4 regions of the Mesorhizobium sp. WSM4807 genome follow, and region 2 is predicted to be linked to each of the others. Evidence: predicted binding sites of a transcription regulator. Region 2 holds the regulator's gene; each other region holds the start of a gene.

Region 1 (4,281 bases), on a different contig from region 2:
TCCGGTGAGCTGCTCGTCGGCAAGCAGCACAAGGCGCGGCTTCAACGGCTCGTCGCCTGCGACCAGCGTGCCGATCGGCGCGCCGATCCAGCGCAGCGTGCCGTCGGAGCCGAGCGCGATGTCGCCATTGGCCGAGGCGCCGAAGCGTTCGGCCCGCGCCTCGAATTCGGCTGCAAGCGCCTTCTGGGCTGCTGTGCGCACTGCCTTGGCGTCCTCGCCGCCGGCGCTCTGGTCGGCGGTGAAGCGGAACCCTTGCAACTCGCCGACATGATGGCCTTCGACGAGGACAGTTCCGGTTGGGCTAATTTCGGCTTCAGGCATGGTATTTTCTCTAAGGCGCCGCATGAGGACGGAAGTCCTGCGGTCTACGAAGCGTTTCGTCAACCGCTCATGCAGCGCATCCGACAATCTGTCTTCGATTTCGCGCGTCTTTTCCTGCCAGTGTGCCTGATCGGCCAGCCAGCCGGGCCGGTTGGAGACGAATGTCCAGGTGCGGATCTGGGCGATCCGGTGCGACAGCGTGTCGATGTCGCCCTCGGTGGTGTCGGCACGGCGCACCTGCTCGGCCATGTAATTCTCGTCGACATGGCCATGCCTGGCAAGGTCCATGTAGATCGAGGCGATCAGGTCGGCGTGCTGGGCAGGCGCGATCTTCCTGTAGTCGGGAAGGGCGCAGGCCTCCCACAACAGCGCCACGCGCTTGGCGTTGGTGGCCAAGGCCCGGATATCCTCGTCGCGGGACAAATGCTCGAGCGCCTGCGCATCCACCGCCGGCAGCGCACGCGTCAGGCCTTCGACCGGCGCGTTGGTCTCGGTGGAGCGCTTCAGCGCATCGAGGCTGGCGAAATCGAAATGCGCGGTGCGCCATTGCAGCACTTTCACCGGGTCGAACTCATGCCCTTCGATCTTCTTGACCAGATCTTCGTCGAGCGGATCGACCTGGCCGGTGACGCCGAAAGTGCCGTCGCGCAAGTGCCGGCCGGCGCGGCCGGCGATCTGGCCGAGCTCGGCCGCCGTCAGGTTGCGATACTGGTAGCCATCGAATTTACGGTTTTGAGCGAAGGCGACATGATCGAGATCGAGGTTCAGGCCCATGCCGATCGCATCGGTGGCGACCAGGTAATCGACATCACCCGATTGGAACAGCTCCACCTGCGCGTTGCGAGTGCGGGGTGATAGCGCGCCGAGCACGACGGCCGCACCCCCTTGCTGGCGGCGGATCAGTTCGGCAATCGCATAGACCTCGTCGGCGGAAAAGGCGACGATCGCCGTGCGTCGCGGCAGGCGGGTCAGCTTCTTCGAGCCGGCATAGGCGAGATGCGACAGCCGTGGCCGGGTCACCACCGACACGCCCTTCAGCAGACGCTGGAGGATGCCGTGCATGGTGGCTGCGCCGAGCAGCAATGTCTCCTGGCGGCCGCGCAGATGCAGGATACGGTCGGTGAAGATGTGGCCGCGCTCGAGATCGCCAGCCAGCTGCACCTCGTCGATGGCGACGAAGGCGGCGTTGGTCTCGCGCGGCATGGCTTCGACGGTACAGACCGAATATCTGGCACCGTCGGGCTGGATCTTCTCCTCGCCGGTGATGAGCGCCACCTTGTGAGCGCCGACCTTCTCGCAGACGCGTGAATAAACCTCGCGGGCGAGCAACCTGAGCGGCAGGCCGATGATGCCGCTTTCATGCGCCACCATGCGCTCGATGGCGAGATGGGTCTTACCGGTGTTGGTCGGCCCGAGCACGGCAGTCACGTCGCGGCCCGAGAGGATCAGCGGCTCAATATGTTTCGGCGGGATGTTCATCGACCTGGAAATCAGGCTCTCTTCTTCGCGTTGTCGGGAGCGCGCCCCGTGGCGGCGCGTGTGACAGTCGACACATAGGGATTTCGAGTGCGAAGCGAAAGCGGAATGTTCCGACGGCAGCTCGAAGGCTCTCGTCTGGTGTTGTCAACTGGTCCTGATTAACAGTTGGAACGAGTCTGGAACGAATCAGCTACGAATCGCTGACTCTTGCTGATTCAGGTTTTGTTCACGGCTACATCTGGATTTTTTGCCGACGAGTCTCACCACATGCTGAATCGCCGAACTGGCCCGATTCATGCAGGGCGGATGTCCTCCTTAACAGTTGCCGGTGAACGATCGGCGCAGGCCGGCGGGCATCACCCAACATTATGAAATTATTGATCTTTCCTAACGCGCCTTTACGGTTTGAGGGATGTTTTCAGCCTTTGTCGTTAACCTTCCGGTCAAAGCCGGAACGAAACGGCGACGAATCAGCGCTGGCGGGTGTTTCCCGGTTTGTTCACCCCAATATGTTGTGTCGTGAACAGGTTTTCCACCTGTTATCAACAGGCGAGGAACAGGGTTTGCACAGGCTGTGCGGCCGCCGTTAACTTTTGCGTGCCGCTTCGGCACAAATCGGTGTCACGTCCGTCGGTCGGCGCAGTCGCGCAGGACCAAACTCCAGGTTCAAGAAACGTCCTCTCCCACGGCATAGCGCTGCAAAGTAGGGCCGACGTTCTGAATGATTTCATCGTGGGACAGGGCGACGACGGGCGGAAGCCGCAGCAGGTATCGGCACATCGCCAAACCCAGCAACTGGCTCGAAACGAGCCCGGCACGTCGACCCGCGTCGGCGGGATCAGCGACCGCCGCAACCACCGGCCTGACCTGGTTGCCAAATACGTCACGCAGCTTTTCGGCGGCGAATTCGTTCGACGTCGCCGAACGCAGCAGAATTGCCATGCCAGGACCGCTGGCCGCGCCCTCCCAGATTTCGAGAAAACGCCTGATCAGCGTTTCACCGATGGTGTTTCGGTCGATTACCCGAAGTGCCGGCAATTGCAGGTCGACGACCGCCGCCCTGGCGAACAGCTCGTCCTTGCTGCGGAAATAGCGGATCACCATGGCCGGATCGATCGAGGCATGCGCCGCGACGTCGCGGATGGAGGCGCCGTCATAGCCGTGCTCGGCGAACAGGAGCCTCGCGGCCTCGAGGATTTGGGAGCGCGTGCGGTCCGACTTGCTGGGTTTCTTCGGCTGATTCTCGGTCATGAAAATTCATATGCCAACGGCCGTTGACAAATGCAATAGCTTCGACTAGAAAGTCAACGATCGTTGACAAAATGGAGAAAAAAATGTTGCCCGATACAACGGAAGTCCTGATCATTGGCGCCGGCCCGACCGGCATGGCGCTGTCCATCGTGCTGCACCAGGCCGGTGTCGATCATGTTCTGATCGACAGGCTGGCACAGGGCCTTCAGACCTCGCGGGCTGGCGTCATCCACGCGCAGACGCTGGAAACGCTGGAGCCTCTCGGCGTTACGCAGCGGCTGAGCGAACTTGCCCTGAAGCTGCAGAATTTCGCCATCCGCGACCGCAATCGGGCGCTGCTCAAGCTCGATTTCGGCAAGCTTCCGTCGAGGCATCCTTATCTGATGATGCTGCCTCAGAACCTGACCGAGCAGGTGTTCGCCGAACGGATCGCAGCCCTGGGCGGCGTGATTCACCGCATGGTCGAGGCCAAGGCGGTCGTTCAGGATGCTGACGGCGCGCGCGTGACGGTGGTCGAGAACGGCCGCGAGAAACTGATATCGGCACGCTATGTCGTTGGTGCCGACGGCATGCAAAGCCTGGTGCGCAGGTCGACCGGCATCGAGTTCGACGGCGCGGCCTATGACGCTTCGTTCGTACTCGCCGATGTTCGTCTCGACTGGCCGGTTGGGCCGACGGAAGTGTCGCTGTTCTTTGCACCGGCCGGGCTGGTGGTGGTGGCGCCGCTTCCGGACGGATCGTACCGGGTCGTCGCGACAATGGATGACGCACCGGAAAAGCCCGAGATCGCCGACATCCAGGCGCTGCTCGACAGCCGTGGACCGACCAAGAAAAGAACCCGGGTGCTCGACCTGTCGTGGAGCTCGCGTTTTCGTGTGCATCACCGCCTGGTCCGCTCGTACCGCAAGGACCGATTGTTCCTCATGGGCGATGCCGCGCACGTGCACAGCCCGGCGGGAGGACAAGGCATGAACACCGGCATCATCGACGCGGTCGTGCTTGGCCAGTTGTTTGGCGACGTGATGAACGGCGTGCGCCCGGAAGCCGAGCTCGACCTCTACGAAACGCTGCGCCGCCCGGCGGCCCAAGAGGTGCTTGAACTGGCGGGCACGATGACCGACATGGCGCTTACCCGCAGTTCGGTGAAGCGGTTCGTCCGCAATCTCGTGCTTTCGGTGCTGAACCTCAATCCATTCCTGAAGCTTCGTATCGCATTGAAACTGTCAGGCC
Region 2 (4,281 bases):
GGTGGCAACCGGCTATGTGAGGCTTCTGCCTCCGACTGGCCCGGTTAGGCCGGACAGTTATGACTTCTCCTTTGACAGCTATTTCGCCGGTATCGGTGCCAGTGGCTTTTTCCTCGGCAATCCGAAGATCGTCGTTTCCGAAGATACACCGTTCGCCGCGCGGCTTTCTTCCTCGATCGAAAAGGCGCGCGAAACCATCGCCGACCATATCAGGGACAGCATCGGTGGCGCCGAGGGGGAGATTGCCGCCGCGCTGATCGTCGGCGTGCGTGCCGGCATTCCCGAAGAGATAAACGAATCGATGCGGCGCACCGGCATCTACCACATCATCTCGATTTCCGGCCTGCACATGGCGCTTGTCGCCGGCACCATCATGGGATTGCTGCGCGGCGCCTTTGCGCTGGTTCCCGATTTTTCGTCGCGCCGGCCGGTCAAAAAATATGCGGCTGCTGCCGCACTCGTTTCCATCGCTGCCTATCTGATTTTTTCCGGTATCGTGGTCGCGGCTGAACGCAGCTTTATCATGCTGGCGGTAATGCTTGTCGCCGTGCTGTTCGACCGGGCGGCACTCACCATGCGCAATCTGGCGATTTCGGCCATCGCCGTCATCGTCGTGTCGCCGCACGAGGTGGTCGGCCCAAGCTTCCAGATGTCCTTCGCCGCGACCGCTGCTCTCGTGGGCGCCTATGCCGGCTGGTCCGACTATCGTGCCGACAAGGCCACCGCGCCGCCACAGCGACGGTCAACGATCGCTTTCGTCACGCGAAAACTTGCCGCTGGGACAGGTACCATCGCAATGACCTCCATCATTGCCGGCAGCGCCACCGCACTCTTCGCCATCTGGCACTTCCAGCGCGTCTCGCCGCTCAGCCTGTTCGCCAATCTGGCCGTCATGCCGATCGTCACGGTCGTCATGTTCCTGGCCGTCGTTAGCGCCTTGGCAATGCCGTTCGGCCTCGACGGCCCTTTCCTATACATGATGGGCAAGGGGCTGACGGCCATGATTGCAATATCGGGATGGATCTCCGAGCGGTCGCCGGTCGATGCCGTCGGGCTGATCTCGTTGCAGTCGGTTCTGCTGGTGACGGCCGCCCTGGTCATCGCCACGATGGCAACGACATGGTTGCGGCTTGCGGCACTTCCCTTTGCGCTCGCCGGCCTGCTGACGATTTCCGAGACGCGCACTCCCGACGTGCTGATTTCGGAAGATGCGCATCTGGTGGCGCTGCCGATCGGCGGCGGCGAACTTGCCGTCAACCGGGTGCGCTCGAACGAATTCATCACCGACAACTGGAAACATGCGCTGGTTTCAGCGACCATTGTCGAGCCGGAGACATTCGAAAAAGGAGACGTGCGGTTCGACATCGTCGACCCGGCCGACCTGCCGCCGGGAGCGCCCTTCTACTGCACTGCCGGCCTGTGCCTCGCCCGGCACCAGTCCGGCGCGATCATCGCGCTCGCCGACGACCGCAAAACCGCACGGCCAGCCTGTGCCTTTGCGGATTTGATCGTCATCGATGATGCCACAGCCTATTATAATCCCTGCCGCAATCCGCTGGTTCTCGTCGTCACCAAACGGCAGCTCGCTCGCATGGGCAGTGCCGCCGTCTTTTTCGATCCGCTATCTGCGACGACGCGCGCAGAAATCCGTTTTGCCGTCAGACAGCCCTATAGGCCTTGGCATGAGCAGCGGAGATTTTCGCGCGAGGCGAGGGGCCTGCCGCCATACCGCAGGGCCGAGAAACCCAAAAAGCCTGCCGTTCAGTAACGCCGGATCAGTCCGACGAGCTTGCCTTGCACCTTGACCCGGTCCGGCCCGAAGATGCGCGTCTCGTAGGCCGGATTGGCGGCTTCCAGTGCGATCGAGGCACCTTTGCGGCGGAACCGCTTCAGCGTCGCTTCCTCGTCGTCGACCAAGGCGACGATGATCTCGCCAGGCTGGGCGGTGTCGGCGTTGCGGATGATGACCGTGTCGCCGTCGAAAATGCCGGCCTCGATCATCGAATCACCCTTGACCTCCAGCGCGTAGTGCGTGCCGCCGGTGATCATGTCCGGTGGTACCGAGATCGAATGCGTTTGGTGCTGGATGGCATCGATCGGCACACCGGCAGCGATGCGGCCCATCACCGGTATGGAGATGGTGGCAACGACGTCGTCGTCATTGCCGGCCGCGGGCATGCGCGAAGGCGCCGGCTTGATCTGTCGTCCGAGGCTGCCCTGCCCAAGGCTGCCCTGAATGACGCTTGGCGAGAATTTGCGCGCCGCATTGAGGCCGGGCGCGATCGAATCGGGCAGGCGCAGCACCTCCAGCGCGCGGGCGCGGTTGGGCAGGCGGCGAATGAAACCGCGCTCCTCCAGTGCAGTGATCAGCCGATGGATCCCCGACTTCGAGGCGAGGTCGAGCGCTTCCTTCATCTCGTCGAACGAGGGCGGAATGCCGCTTTCCTTCAGCCGCTCGTGGATGAACATCAGCAGTTCATGTTGTTTGCGTGTCAGCATCGCGACCCCCAACAGAATCAGAAAAACAAACCCAGAACAAACACTATCTGTTCCAGTTGTGTTCCGCAACCGTTTAAAATTTAATGAATGTGTTGACGTTTTGTTCAGCGTAGCATCAGCACGCTGCACGCGGCGCCCGTCGCGGCTGGGGGAGCGAACGGCTCGCGCACGATCAGCCCGTTGGCGTCGGCCAGCATTTTGAGCATCGAGGAATCCTGGATGCCGAACGGGGTCGCCAGCAGCGTGCCGGCTTCTTCGCTCACCACGGCGCGTACATAGTCCTGCCTGAGATCGTTGGCCGGCATGGCGGCGCCGAGCCGCGCCTGACGCATGTCCTGCCGGAAGGCGCGGCCGCCGAGCCGCGCAAGCAGCGGCGTCAGAAAGAGCTGCGTGCAGACCAGGCTCGCCACCGGATTGCCAGGCAGGCCGATGCAGCGGATGTCACCCAGCCGCCCGAACATCAGCGGCTTGCCGGGCCGCATGGCGATTTTCCAGAAATCGAGCGTCATGCCTTCACCGGTCAGCACGTCATGGACCAGGTCATGGTCGCCGACCGAGGCGCCGCCCAGCGTGACGATGACGTCGGCGCCTGCGTCGACCGCTTGTTTCACCAGCGTGGCGATCGCCTCCTTGCGGTCGGGGGCGATGCCGAGATCGAGCGCGCTGGCGCCGACCGAGCGGGCCGCGGCGGCGACGCCATAGGCATTGGACGAGATGATCTGGTCGGGGCCAAGGTCGCTGCCCGGCGGCAGCAATTCGTCGCCGGTGGCGATGATGGCGACCAACGGCCGTTTCACCACGCTGACCTGCGGGTGGTTGGCCGACGCCGCCAGCGACAATGCCGCCGGATCAAGCGGGCGGCCTTTCTCCAGCAGGACGTCGCCCTTCGAGAAATCGAGCCCGAGGCGGCGGATGTTGCGGCCTTCAACCGTCGACGCGGTCACTTCGATGCTGCCGCCGCCGAGGTCGCGGACATTCTCCTGGATGACGATGGTGTCCGCGCCTGCAGGAAGCGGCGCGCCGGTGAAGATGCGCACGGCCTGCGCCGGGCCGACTGTTCCGGCAAAGCCGCGTCCGGCCGGCGCCATGCCGATCACCGAAAGTCTTGCGGGCACGGACGCGACATCCTCGGCCCGCACGGCATAGCCGTCCATGGCGGACGCGTTGAACGGCGGCTGGGTGCGGAGCGCCAGGAGCGGCGCCGCCAGCACGCGGTCGGCGGCGTCCATCAGGGCGACGCTTTCAGCCTGCAAGGGCGCAGCATCCTCAAGCAGGCGCTCGAGCGCCTCGGCGACCGGAAGCAGTGCCATTATTAGCCTGCCCCCTTGGCATCCGCCTTGTAGTCGCCGGATTTGCCGCCGGTCTTTTCCGCCAGCCTGATGCCCGAGATCACCATGGCGCGGTCGACCGCCTTGGCCATGTCATAGATGGTCAGGCAGGCGACCGAGACGGCGGTCAGCGCTTCCATCTCGACGCCGGTCTTACCGGTGACGCGGGCCAGCGCCGTGACCTTCAGGCCTGGCAGCGTCGCGTCCGGTTCGATGTCAATGGATACCTTGGTCAACAGCAGCGGATGGCAGAGCGGGATCAGCTCATGCGTCCTCTTGGCCGCCATGATGCCGGCGATGCGCGCCGTGCCCAGCACGTCGCCCTTCTTGGCATCGCCGTCGAGAATCATCTTCAGCGTTTCGGGCCGCATCGAGACAAGACCTTCGGCGATTGCCGTGCGCGTCGTCTCCGCCTTGTCGCCGACATCGACCATATTGGCTTCGCCTTTCGCGC
Region 3 (4,281 bases), on a different contig from region 2:
ATAGGCGAGAACGTCGGGCGTGCCGTCGCAAAAAACCAGGCGGCAGCCAGGATGATAGGAAAGACCTTCCACCTTGGCCTGCTGCCAGGCGCGCACGACGCCCGCCACCGTATTGCGGTCGGCAAGCCCGATCGACGAAAAGCCCAGGAACTTTGCCGCGACCACCAGCTCCTCCGGTTTCGAGGCGCCGCGCAGGAACGAGAAATTCGACTGGATGCCGAATTCGGCATAGGGAACGGCCGTCAGCGCGCTCATGCGAAGACCCCATGCATGAACCAGCGCGGCGCAGCGTGCGAGGCGCCGTAGAGACCCTGGCGGTAGAGCCAGTAACGGCGGCCGTCGCTATCCTCGATGCGGAAATAATCCCGGGTCGGCGCGTCCTCCTGCCCCGCCGCCTCCCGCCACCATTCCGGGGCGATGCGTTCGGGCCCTTCGGCGCGCGCGACCCGGTAGAGAGCCCGCCGCCAACGGAAATTCATCGGCGGTCCCTCAGGCATTTCGGTGGCCGGCACCTCGATCGGTTCGGGCGAACGGAACAGCCGGATCGGCCGTTCCGGCCGAAAGACAGGCTTGGAGGAAGTGTCTTGTATCTTGCCCGGCTTCTTCGGCGGAGAGACCCTTTGCGGCGCCTCCGCATAGGGAAGCATGGCGACGGCGCGCTCCGGCAGATGACTCTCGACGGCGACCGGTTTCAAAACCGCGCTGTCGCCGAGCCGGGCGCGGATGCGGTCGGCGAAAAGGGCGATGTCGGCGCCGTCGTCGCGCGTTTCGCCGGCGAGATCCGCCTGCTGCATGTCGAAGGCCGCAGCCGACAGGACCGAGAGGCGCACGAGATCGAAGCCATAGCCGGCATCGATGTCCTGTTCGAGCGCGGCAAGCCTTTCGTGAAACAATTTCTGGATCAGCAACGGCTCGCGCAACGGCCGCGAGGTGCCGACGGCGATGCGGCTGACGGCGCCGTCGACGCGGAAAAGCAGCAGCGCCAGCCTTCTTGCGCCCTCGCCGCGGCGCTCGAGGTCCGCCTTCAATGTCGTCGCCAGCATTTTCACCAGCCGCTCTATTTCGTCGGTCAGCATGATGGGTTCTGCGAGATGGCGTTCGACCGAAAGCGGCGCCACCGGCAGGTGCGGCGACACCGCCTCGTCGAGGCGGCCGAGCGCCTGGTCGAGGCGCAAAAGCAGCGAGACACCGAAGCGGCGGGCGAGCGGCGCGCGCGGTGCTGCCATGACGGCGCCCGCCGTGCGCAGGCCGACGCTTTCCAGGCTGGCGCGGATATCAGGCTCGATGCGCAGCGCCGCCAGCGGCAAGGGTGCGAGGAGCGCTTCCTCTTCGCCACCGGGGACAATGCGATCACTGGCAAACCGCGCCGCCGCCCAGGCTGCACCAGGTGTGGCGGCAAGGCCGGCGCGGACAGCGAAACCCTGATGGAAAAAGCGCGACAGGATGTCGTCCAGCATCGACCGTTCGCCGCCGAAAAGATGGGTACAGCCGGTGACGTCGAGGAACAGGCCATCGGCTGCGTCGAGCGCCACCAGCGGGGTGTAGCGGTCGCACCAGTCGGCAAGGCTTTCGAGCAGGCGGCGGTCGGCCTCGGGATCGGCTTCCACCACGTCGACCGAGGGATGCATGGCGCGCGCGTCGGCTATGCCCATGCCGCGCTTCAGGTGAAGCGCCTCAGCCCGCTCGTCGAGGGCGGCGATGCGCTGCGCGTTCCCCTGGCGATGGCTGATCACCAGGGGCAGGTGATCCGACGGCCGGGAACGCCAGGACCGCCCCAGACGCTGCCGCAGGATCCTTTCCGCGGCGAGATGCGGAAACCACAGGGACAGGATTCGCTGCCCGTTCTTCCCCGGTCCTTCTTTCCTCGAAACTGCGTTCATCGGGGTTCCACTCCAGTGTGAATTGTCCTGGCAAGGCCGTGCGGCTCTTGCCGATGCTGACGGTGAAGGCGGGGCGGCCGATCGAGCCGGCGAGCGGCCCGGCGATCGTCTCGCGGGGTGCCGACGGCGCCGCCGACAGGACGAGGCGGACGGGTGCCGCCGTCGGCTCGGATTCGCCGGCCTGGCGCAGCAGGAACACCGGCCGGCCGGCATTCTGTGCCCGGGCGTGCAGCCGCCGCGTCGCGGTGAGGTCCAGCCGCTGCGGACTGCCGCGGATTTCGAGGATGACGGCGGCGAGTGCCGTCATCCGGGCGGCCTCCTCGGCGGTCCACAGCGCATCGAGGAGCCTTGGCGCCTCGGAAAACAGCAATTGCTCCGGCTCGATGCCGAAAAGGGCGTGAAGCCCCCTGGCATAGGGAAAGCCGGCCTCCCGGAAGATTTCCGCGGTGCCGATCCACAGGACCGGCAGTCGCGGCCCCTGTTTGAGGATCAGGCTGACGAGCGACAGGGCGAAGCCGGCGACGGCCCCGGCATCGCGGGTCGCGGCGCCATGGATCTCGCTCAGCGCCGCCTTCGGCAGGCCGCCGCTGAGCGCAGTATCGAGACCTTCGGCGCCGGTGCGCAGAAACGCATCGGGCGGCGCCGCGGCGAGGCCGCGGCGGACGATTGTTAGATCCTGAGGCGGGATGTCCGCTGTTGGATTCCGGGGGGTGACATCAGCTGTTGGATTCCGGGGCGCATCAACGGGGGCTGCGCCGGCCGGCGCCTCCAGACGCTCGGGCAGCGTTCCCTCGATCTTCGCGATCTGGCGGCGCAGGGCAAAAACAGTCTCCCGCGCCACGGCGCTTGTCGCCATGACGGTCAGCTTCCACTCACAATTGTTCCTGTTATGTTCTCTAGCATTCCAGAGGGCGACCGAAGAGTCAAGCGGAGTCATGGGGAATTTATTCCTGTCCTCGCGTAGGCGGCAACCCGCCCATTTGCCGAGCCCGGCTCGAAAGCCTATATGCCGGGATCAGAAGGACAAAGCATGGCCCGCATCTACAAGACCCGCACCTGGCACGACCAGCTTTCGCCGTCGATGGAGGAAATGGAGTTCCTGGCGCTGGAGGCTTACGCCCATCTGCCGGAGGAGTTTCGCAAGCTGACCGGCGAGATCGTCATCCAGATCGCCGAATTTCCGACCGACGAGATCATGGACGATCTGTCGCTGGAAACGCCTTTCGACCTGCTCGGCCTGTTCGAGGGGCGCGGCATTGCCGAACGCTGGAATCCGCAGACCGGCGAGGGGCCGAACCGCGTCACGCTCTACCGCCGCGCCATCCTCGACTACTGGGCCGAGAACGAAGAGACGCTGGGCGACATCGTCACCCATGTGCTGATCCACGAGATCGGCCACCATTTCGGCCTGTCGGACGATGATATGGAGCGGATCGAAGAGGCGGCGGAGTAGGCCGTGTTGATATTCAGGTGATGCCGGCCTGCGAACGGCAGTTCCCTGCGCTTCCGGTGCTCACGTACCCAAAAGTACGCTCCGCTCCGGTTCTCGGGAAACCACCCAGTCTGGTCGCTTCGCGCCCGTCTTCGACTCCGGCGCGGCCTGACCTGAATCTCAACACACCCTGCGTCGGAGCTTTGCAAAATCTACCAGTCGCTGAGCTTGGTGTTGGGCCCGTATTCCTGACCCTCGATATCCTTTACCACGGCCTGGCCGCAGCGCATGGCCTTGGCCTCCATGTCGTAGGAATAGGTCGGCGAGCCGAACAGGTGCCAGCCCTTGTTCAGCGCTGCCGTCACCTTGTGGCAGAAGCTGGAATCGTCGGGACTGGACAGAAAGCGGTAGAGTTTCATTTTTCATTCCTGTCGTGAGTTGCCAATCATGCCCCGATGGCGGCCGCCTTCGCCAGCAGTTTTTTGGCCTGCGCCAGATGCAGCCGTTCGACCATTTTTCCATTCAGCGCAATGACACCCTTGCCGGCATTTTCGGCAAGCGCGAAGGCATCTTTCACCGAGCGTGCCTCGGCCACCGCTTCGGCAGATGGCGCGAAGGCCCGGTTCGCGGCATCGATTTGAGCCGGGTGGATCAGCGACTTGCCGTCGAACCCCATGGCGGCCGCTTCCCCGCATTCGCGCGCAAAAGCGTCCAGATCGCGAAAATCATTGAAGACACCATCGAGCAGGTCGAGGCCGCCGGCGCGCGCGGCGAGCACCATCTGCATCAGCCACGGTGTGAGGTAGCGCCGTTCGGGCGTGGCGAGAGTGCCGGTCTCCTTGACCAGATCGTTCGTTCCGGCAACGAAACAAACCAGCCGCGAGCCCGGATCGCGGCCAAGCTCGGCGATCGGTCCGATGTTGAGCAGAGCCTTGGGCGTTTCGATCATCGCCCATAGTTTCACCTCGT
Region 4 (4,281 bases), on a different contig from region 2:
TGGCGCTGCAGGCGCTGTTCCGCAGCGCCGGCCTGGCCGCGGTTACGCACGCGATCATCCTGCGTGCGCTGAAGATCTGGCGCGAGGTCGCCAATGGCAAGCGCCTTGCCGGCGTCCAGGAAGTGAGCTGGCTAATGCTGAAGGAATTGGGCGGGCAGTCCGCCGAAGGCGATCTCGCCGGATTGGTCAAATCGATCCATCTCGATGCGCTGCGCGAAAACGCGCGTGGCCATGCGCTGGCGATCGCGGCGGCTTAGACCTTCGCGAAAAATCCGGGAAATCCTTGATCGCGGCGATAATCCGCAGAGAGGCTGCGATCTGCGACATGTCGGCCGCCTCGCTTCGCTCGGTGATGCCAACCACATACTGCCTCGCAACAGTGACGGCCGCCCGTTTGCGGTTCGCCGAGCAGAAGACGCTCAGATGTCCAGCACTTCCGTCTCGGCGAATTCCGCACGTTCCTGGATGAAGCGGAAGCGGGCTTCCGGCTTGGTGCCCATCAGCGCGTCGACCGCGTCCTTGGTCGCCGCCTCGGCGTCGATCACATCGACCCTGAGCAGCGTGCGCTTCCTCGGGTCCATGGTGGTTTCCTTGAGCTGGGCGGCCATCATTTCGCCCAACCCCTTGAAGCGGCCGATTTCGACCTTGCCGCGCCCGGTGAACTCGGTGCGCAGCAGTTCGTCCTTGTGCGCATCGTCGCGGGCATAGGCGACTTTGCCGCCTTGCCGGATTGAGTAAAGCGGCGGCACCGCCAGATAGAGATGGCCGCCGCGGACCAGGCTCGGCATCTCCTGATAGAAGAAGGTGATCAGCAACGAAGCGATATGGGCGCCGTCGACGTCGGCGTCGGTCATGATGATGACCCGGTCGTAGCGCAGATCCTCATCGCGGTATTTTGACCGCGTGCCACAGCCAAGCGCCTGGATCAGGTCGGAAATCTGCTGGTTGCCGGCAAGTTTGTCGTTGCCGGCGCTGGCGACGTTGAGGATCTTGCCGCGCAGCGGCAGCACCGCCTGGCTGGCGCGGTCGCGCGCCTGTTTCGCCGAGCCGCCGGCTGAATCGCCCTCGACGATAAAGAGTTCGGCGCCGGCCGCGGCATTCTGCGTGCAGTCGGCGAGCTTGCCGGGCAGGCGCAGCTTGCGCACCGCGCTCTTGCGCGACACTTCCTTTTCCTGGCGGCGGCGCACCCGTTCGTCGGCACGTGCGATCACCCATTCGAGCAGCTTCGAGGCTTCCTGCGGATTGTCGGCCAGCCAGTGATCGAAGGGGTCGCGGATGGCAGTCTCGACGATCCTGATCGCCTCGATCGTCGCCAGCCTGTCCTTGGTCTGGCCGACGAATTCCGGCTCGCGGATGAACACCGACAGCATGCCTGCCGCCGAGATCATGACGTCTTCCGACGTGACGATCGAAGCGCGCTTGTTGCCGACCAGCTCGGCATAGGCGCGCAGGCCGCGGGTCAAAACGTTGCGGAAGCCGGCCTCGTGCGTGCCGCCTTCGCCGGTCGGGATGGTGTTGCAGTAGGAATTGAGGAACCCGTCGCCGCCGAACCAGGTCACCGCCCATTCGAGCGAACCGTGGCCGCCTTGCCTGTCGCTTTTGCCGGCAAAGATTTCGCGGGTGACCTGGAAGTCGTCGCCGAGCGAGGCTTTCAGATAGTCCTTGAGGCCACCGGGAAAATGGAACTCGGCCTTGGCCGGCGTCGTGTCCTTCTCCTTGATCAGCGACGGATCGCAGGTCCAGCGGATCTCGACGCCGCCGAACAGATAGGCCTTCGAGCGCGTCATGCGATAGAGCCGCGCCGGCTCGAATGCCGCACCCTTGCCGAAGATCTGCTCGTCGGGATGGAAGCGGATCTTGGTGCCGCGCCGGTTGTGCACTTCGCCGAGCTGCTCCAGACCGGTCACCGGAACGCCGCGCGAAAAACGCTGGCGATAGAGCTGGCGGCCACGCGCGACCTCGACCTCGAGATGGTCCGACAGCGCGTTGACGACGGAGACGCCGACCCCGTGCAGGCCGCCCGAGGTCTCGTAGACCTTGCTGTCGAACTTGCCGCCGGAATGCAGCGTCGTCATGATGACTTCGAGCGCCGGCTTCTTGAATTTCGGATGCGGATCGACCGGAATGCCGCGGCCATTATCGGTGACCGCCAGATATCCGTCGGCAGAAAGCTCGACATCGATGAAGGTTGCGTGGCCGGCGACCGCCTCGTCCATCGCGTTGTCGATGACCTCGGCGAACAAATGGTGCATCGCCTTGTCGTCGGTGCCGCCGATATACATGCCGGGTCGCCGCCGCACCGGCTCCAGCCCTTCCAAAACCTCGATGTCGGCGGCACTGTAGCTCTCGCTGCCGTCGCGGGATGCCGGGCGCTTCGCCGCCTGCACCAGCGGGTCGGCCGGGCGCGCGGTTGCGCGAACCGGTTGCGGCTGCTTGTCCAAACTGCCGAAAAGATCGTTACTGTCGTCCATGCTGGTCCTGGATTCCGATGCTGCGAATCACCACCCGATACTGCCACGCTTTTTGCGGGCAGGCGACGGAGGTTCCCGTTACGTTCGAGGATAGAGCCTCTTACCGCAAAACCATCCGACAACCAAGCGGCGGAAATGGGTCGAGGGCATCGACGCTTTGTAAACCTTGTCCGAAGGTTACGTCCGAAGGTTGGCCGAAAAACGGTATCCGTCCACTGCCGCTGGCCTAGAATGCGGCAGAACCCGTGAAAAGGCTGCTGCTAGCGCATGTTGGATTACAGTTCGCTCCTGCTCGCGGCGGCGCTGTCGGGCACGTGCCTCAGCATCACCATGTTTGCGATCTGGTTCACCGCGCCACAGGCACGCTTTGTGCTGACGGTGGCGTGCGGCATCCTCGTGCTCGTCGCGCATGTGGTCTTGTTCTGGCATTATGCCAGGCATCCCAGCCCCTGGCTTTGCCAGATTGTGCTTGCGCTTCTCAGCCTGGGCTTCCTGACCCTCTGCCTGTCGGCCATGCAGTATCTCGGCGTGCGCGACTACAGGCGCGCCATCTTGCCGACCGTGGCTGCGATGGCGGTTTGCGCAGGCGCGACGTCGCTGGGCCTTGATGGCGTCGGCTTCATCGTCACCTACGCGACGGTAACGGCGCTGCTCTCGCTTATCGGGGTGATGTTCTGGATCAAAGGTGGTCTCGATCGCCGGATATTGCTGGTCGTGTCGTTCCTGAGCGGCGTCTGTGCGCTGTCCTTCGTGCTTTGCGGCGCGGTCCTGCTGGTCGAGGGCCATTGGGTGCTCGGCGTTGCACCCGACAACTGGGCCGAACGGTTGAATTCCGTCGTGGCGGTCGCCTGCATGACTGGGCTCGGGGCACTGACGCTCTCCCTGCACCATTTGCAGGCGCAGATCGAATTGAAGGCCGAGACCATGACCGACCCATTGACCGGGCTGATGAACCGGCGGGCGTTAACGGCGTTCTACGGTGAGCGGGTTTTCGGCCCGTTCATGTCCGTCGCCATGTTCGACCTCGATCATTTCAAAAAAACGAATGACGTATTCGGTCATCCCGTCGGTGATCAGGTTCTGCGCCGCTTCGCCGCTGTCATCAGGAAATACGCAAGGACCGGCATCGACGCCTTCCGACTGGGCGGCGAGGAATTCGTCATCGTCATGTCGCGGGTGACCGAAGAGAAGGCTTATGACATTGCGAGCAAGATCAGCGTCGCCTTTGGCACGGAAGTCGTGGCCACCCAGCTTGGTCCTTTGCGCAGCACAGTCAGTGGCGGCATCGGCTTTGGCGGCACGGGTGGCTCCAGTCTCGACCAGGTGCTGGCCGAAGCCGACGCAGCACTCTATGCGGCAAAGCGCGCCGGACGAAACCGCGTCGTTGCCCAGAACAAGGCGAGCAAGGCCGACGCGCCGGCCTTGCGTTCTGCCTGACTGAGGCTTCTACCTTCTTGTCAGACCATGATCTTGTCCGAAAACCGGATTCCACTTTTCGGGATCATGGTCTACTCCGCCGCACCCAGATATTCCGACAGCGGCGGGCAGGAGCAGACGAGGTTGCGATCGCCGGCGACATTGTCGATGCGCGACACCGGCGGCCAGTATTTGGCTGATGTGTCGGCATCGCCGGCCGGGTAGGCCGCCTCCAGGCGCGAATAGGGGTGGGTCCACTGGCCGGCCAGCGCCTCGGCCGCGGTATGCGGCGCATTGACCAGCGGATTGTCGGCCAAGGGCCATTCGCCTTTCGCCACCCTGGCAGCCTCGCCCGATATCGCGATCATCGCTTCGCAGAAGCGATCCACCTCGC

What was found. The regulator LexA, encoded in region 2, represses DNA repair genes until DNA is damaged. The targets are predictions, from matches to a motif close to TGTTCNNNNTGTGTTCNG.
Region 1: the regulator LexA is predicted to act here: its motif matches at 1,967-1,984, upstream of AC0L3N_RS09335 (helicase-related protein).
Region 3: the regulator LexA is predicted to act here: its motif matches at 2,760-2,777, upstream of AC0L3N_RS31305 (ImuA family protein).
Region 4: the regulator LexA is predicted to act here: its motif matches at 2,542-2,559, upstream of parE (DNA topoisomerase IV subunit B).

What each region holds. Positions count from the first base shown of each region.
Region 1 covers NZ_JBVVQY010000005.1:294,435-298,715, reverse strand. Annotated here, with positions in the region: gene AC0L3N_RS09335 (helicase-related protein) at 1-1,800, opposite strand, end outside; gene AC0L3N_RS09330 (TetR/AcrR family transcriptional regulator) at 2,467-3,051, opposite strand; gene AC0L3N_RS09325 (FAD-dependent monooxygenase) at 3,135-4,281, shown strand, end outside.
Region 2 covers NZ_JBVVQY010000024.1:17,877-22,157, forward strand. Annotated here, with positions in the region: gene AC0L3N_RS25355 (ComEC/Rec2 family competence protein) at 1-1,768, shown strand, start outside; gene lexA (transcriptional repressor LexA) at 1,762-2,499, opposite strand; gene AC0L3N_RS25365 (molybdopterin molybdotransferase MoeA) at 2,604-3,809, opposite strand; gene moaC (cyclic pyranopterin monophosphate synthase MoaC) at 3,812-4,281, opposite strand, start outside.
Region 3 covers NZ_JBVVQY010000044.1:25,996-30,276, forward strand. Annotated here, with positions in the region: gene AC0L3N_RS31295 (error-prone DNA polymerase) at 1-255, opposite strand, end outside; gene AC0L3N_RS31300 (DUF6504 family protein) at 252-1,733, opposite strand; gene AC0L3N_RS31305 (ImuA family protein) at 1,675-2,736, opposite strand; gene AC0L3N_RS31310 (metallopeptidase family protein) at 2,911-3,333, shown strand; gene AC0L3N_RS31315 (DUF1737 domain-containing protein) at 3,525-3,731, opposite strand; gene AC0L3N_RS31320 (HpcH/HpaI aldolase/citrate lyase family protein) at 3,758-4,281, opposite strand, start outside.
Region 4 covers NZ_JBVVQY010000006.1:183,516-187,796, reverse strand. Annotated here, with positions in the region: gene AC0L3N_RS10320 (DUF2336 domain-containing protein) at 1-257, shown strand, start outside; gene parE (DNA topoisomerase IV subunit B) at 420-2,471, opposite strand; gene AC0L3N_RS10310 (GGDEF domain-containing protein) at 2,739-3,908, shown strand; gene gcvP (aminomethyl-transferring glycine dehydrogenase) at 3,980-4,281, opposite strand, start outside.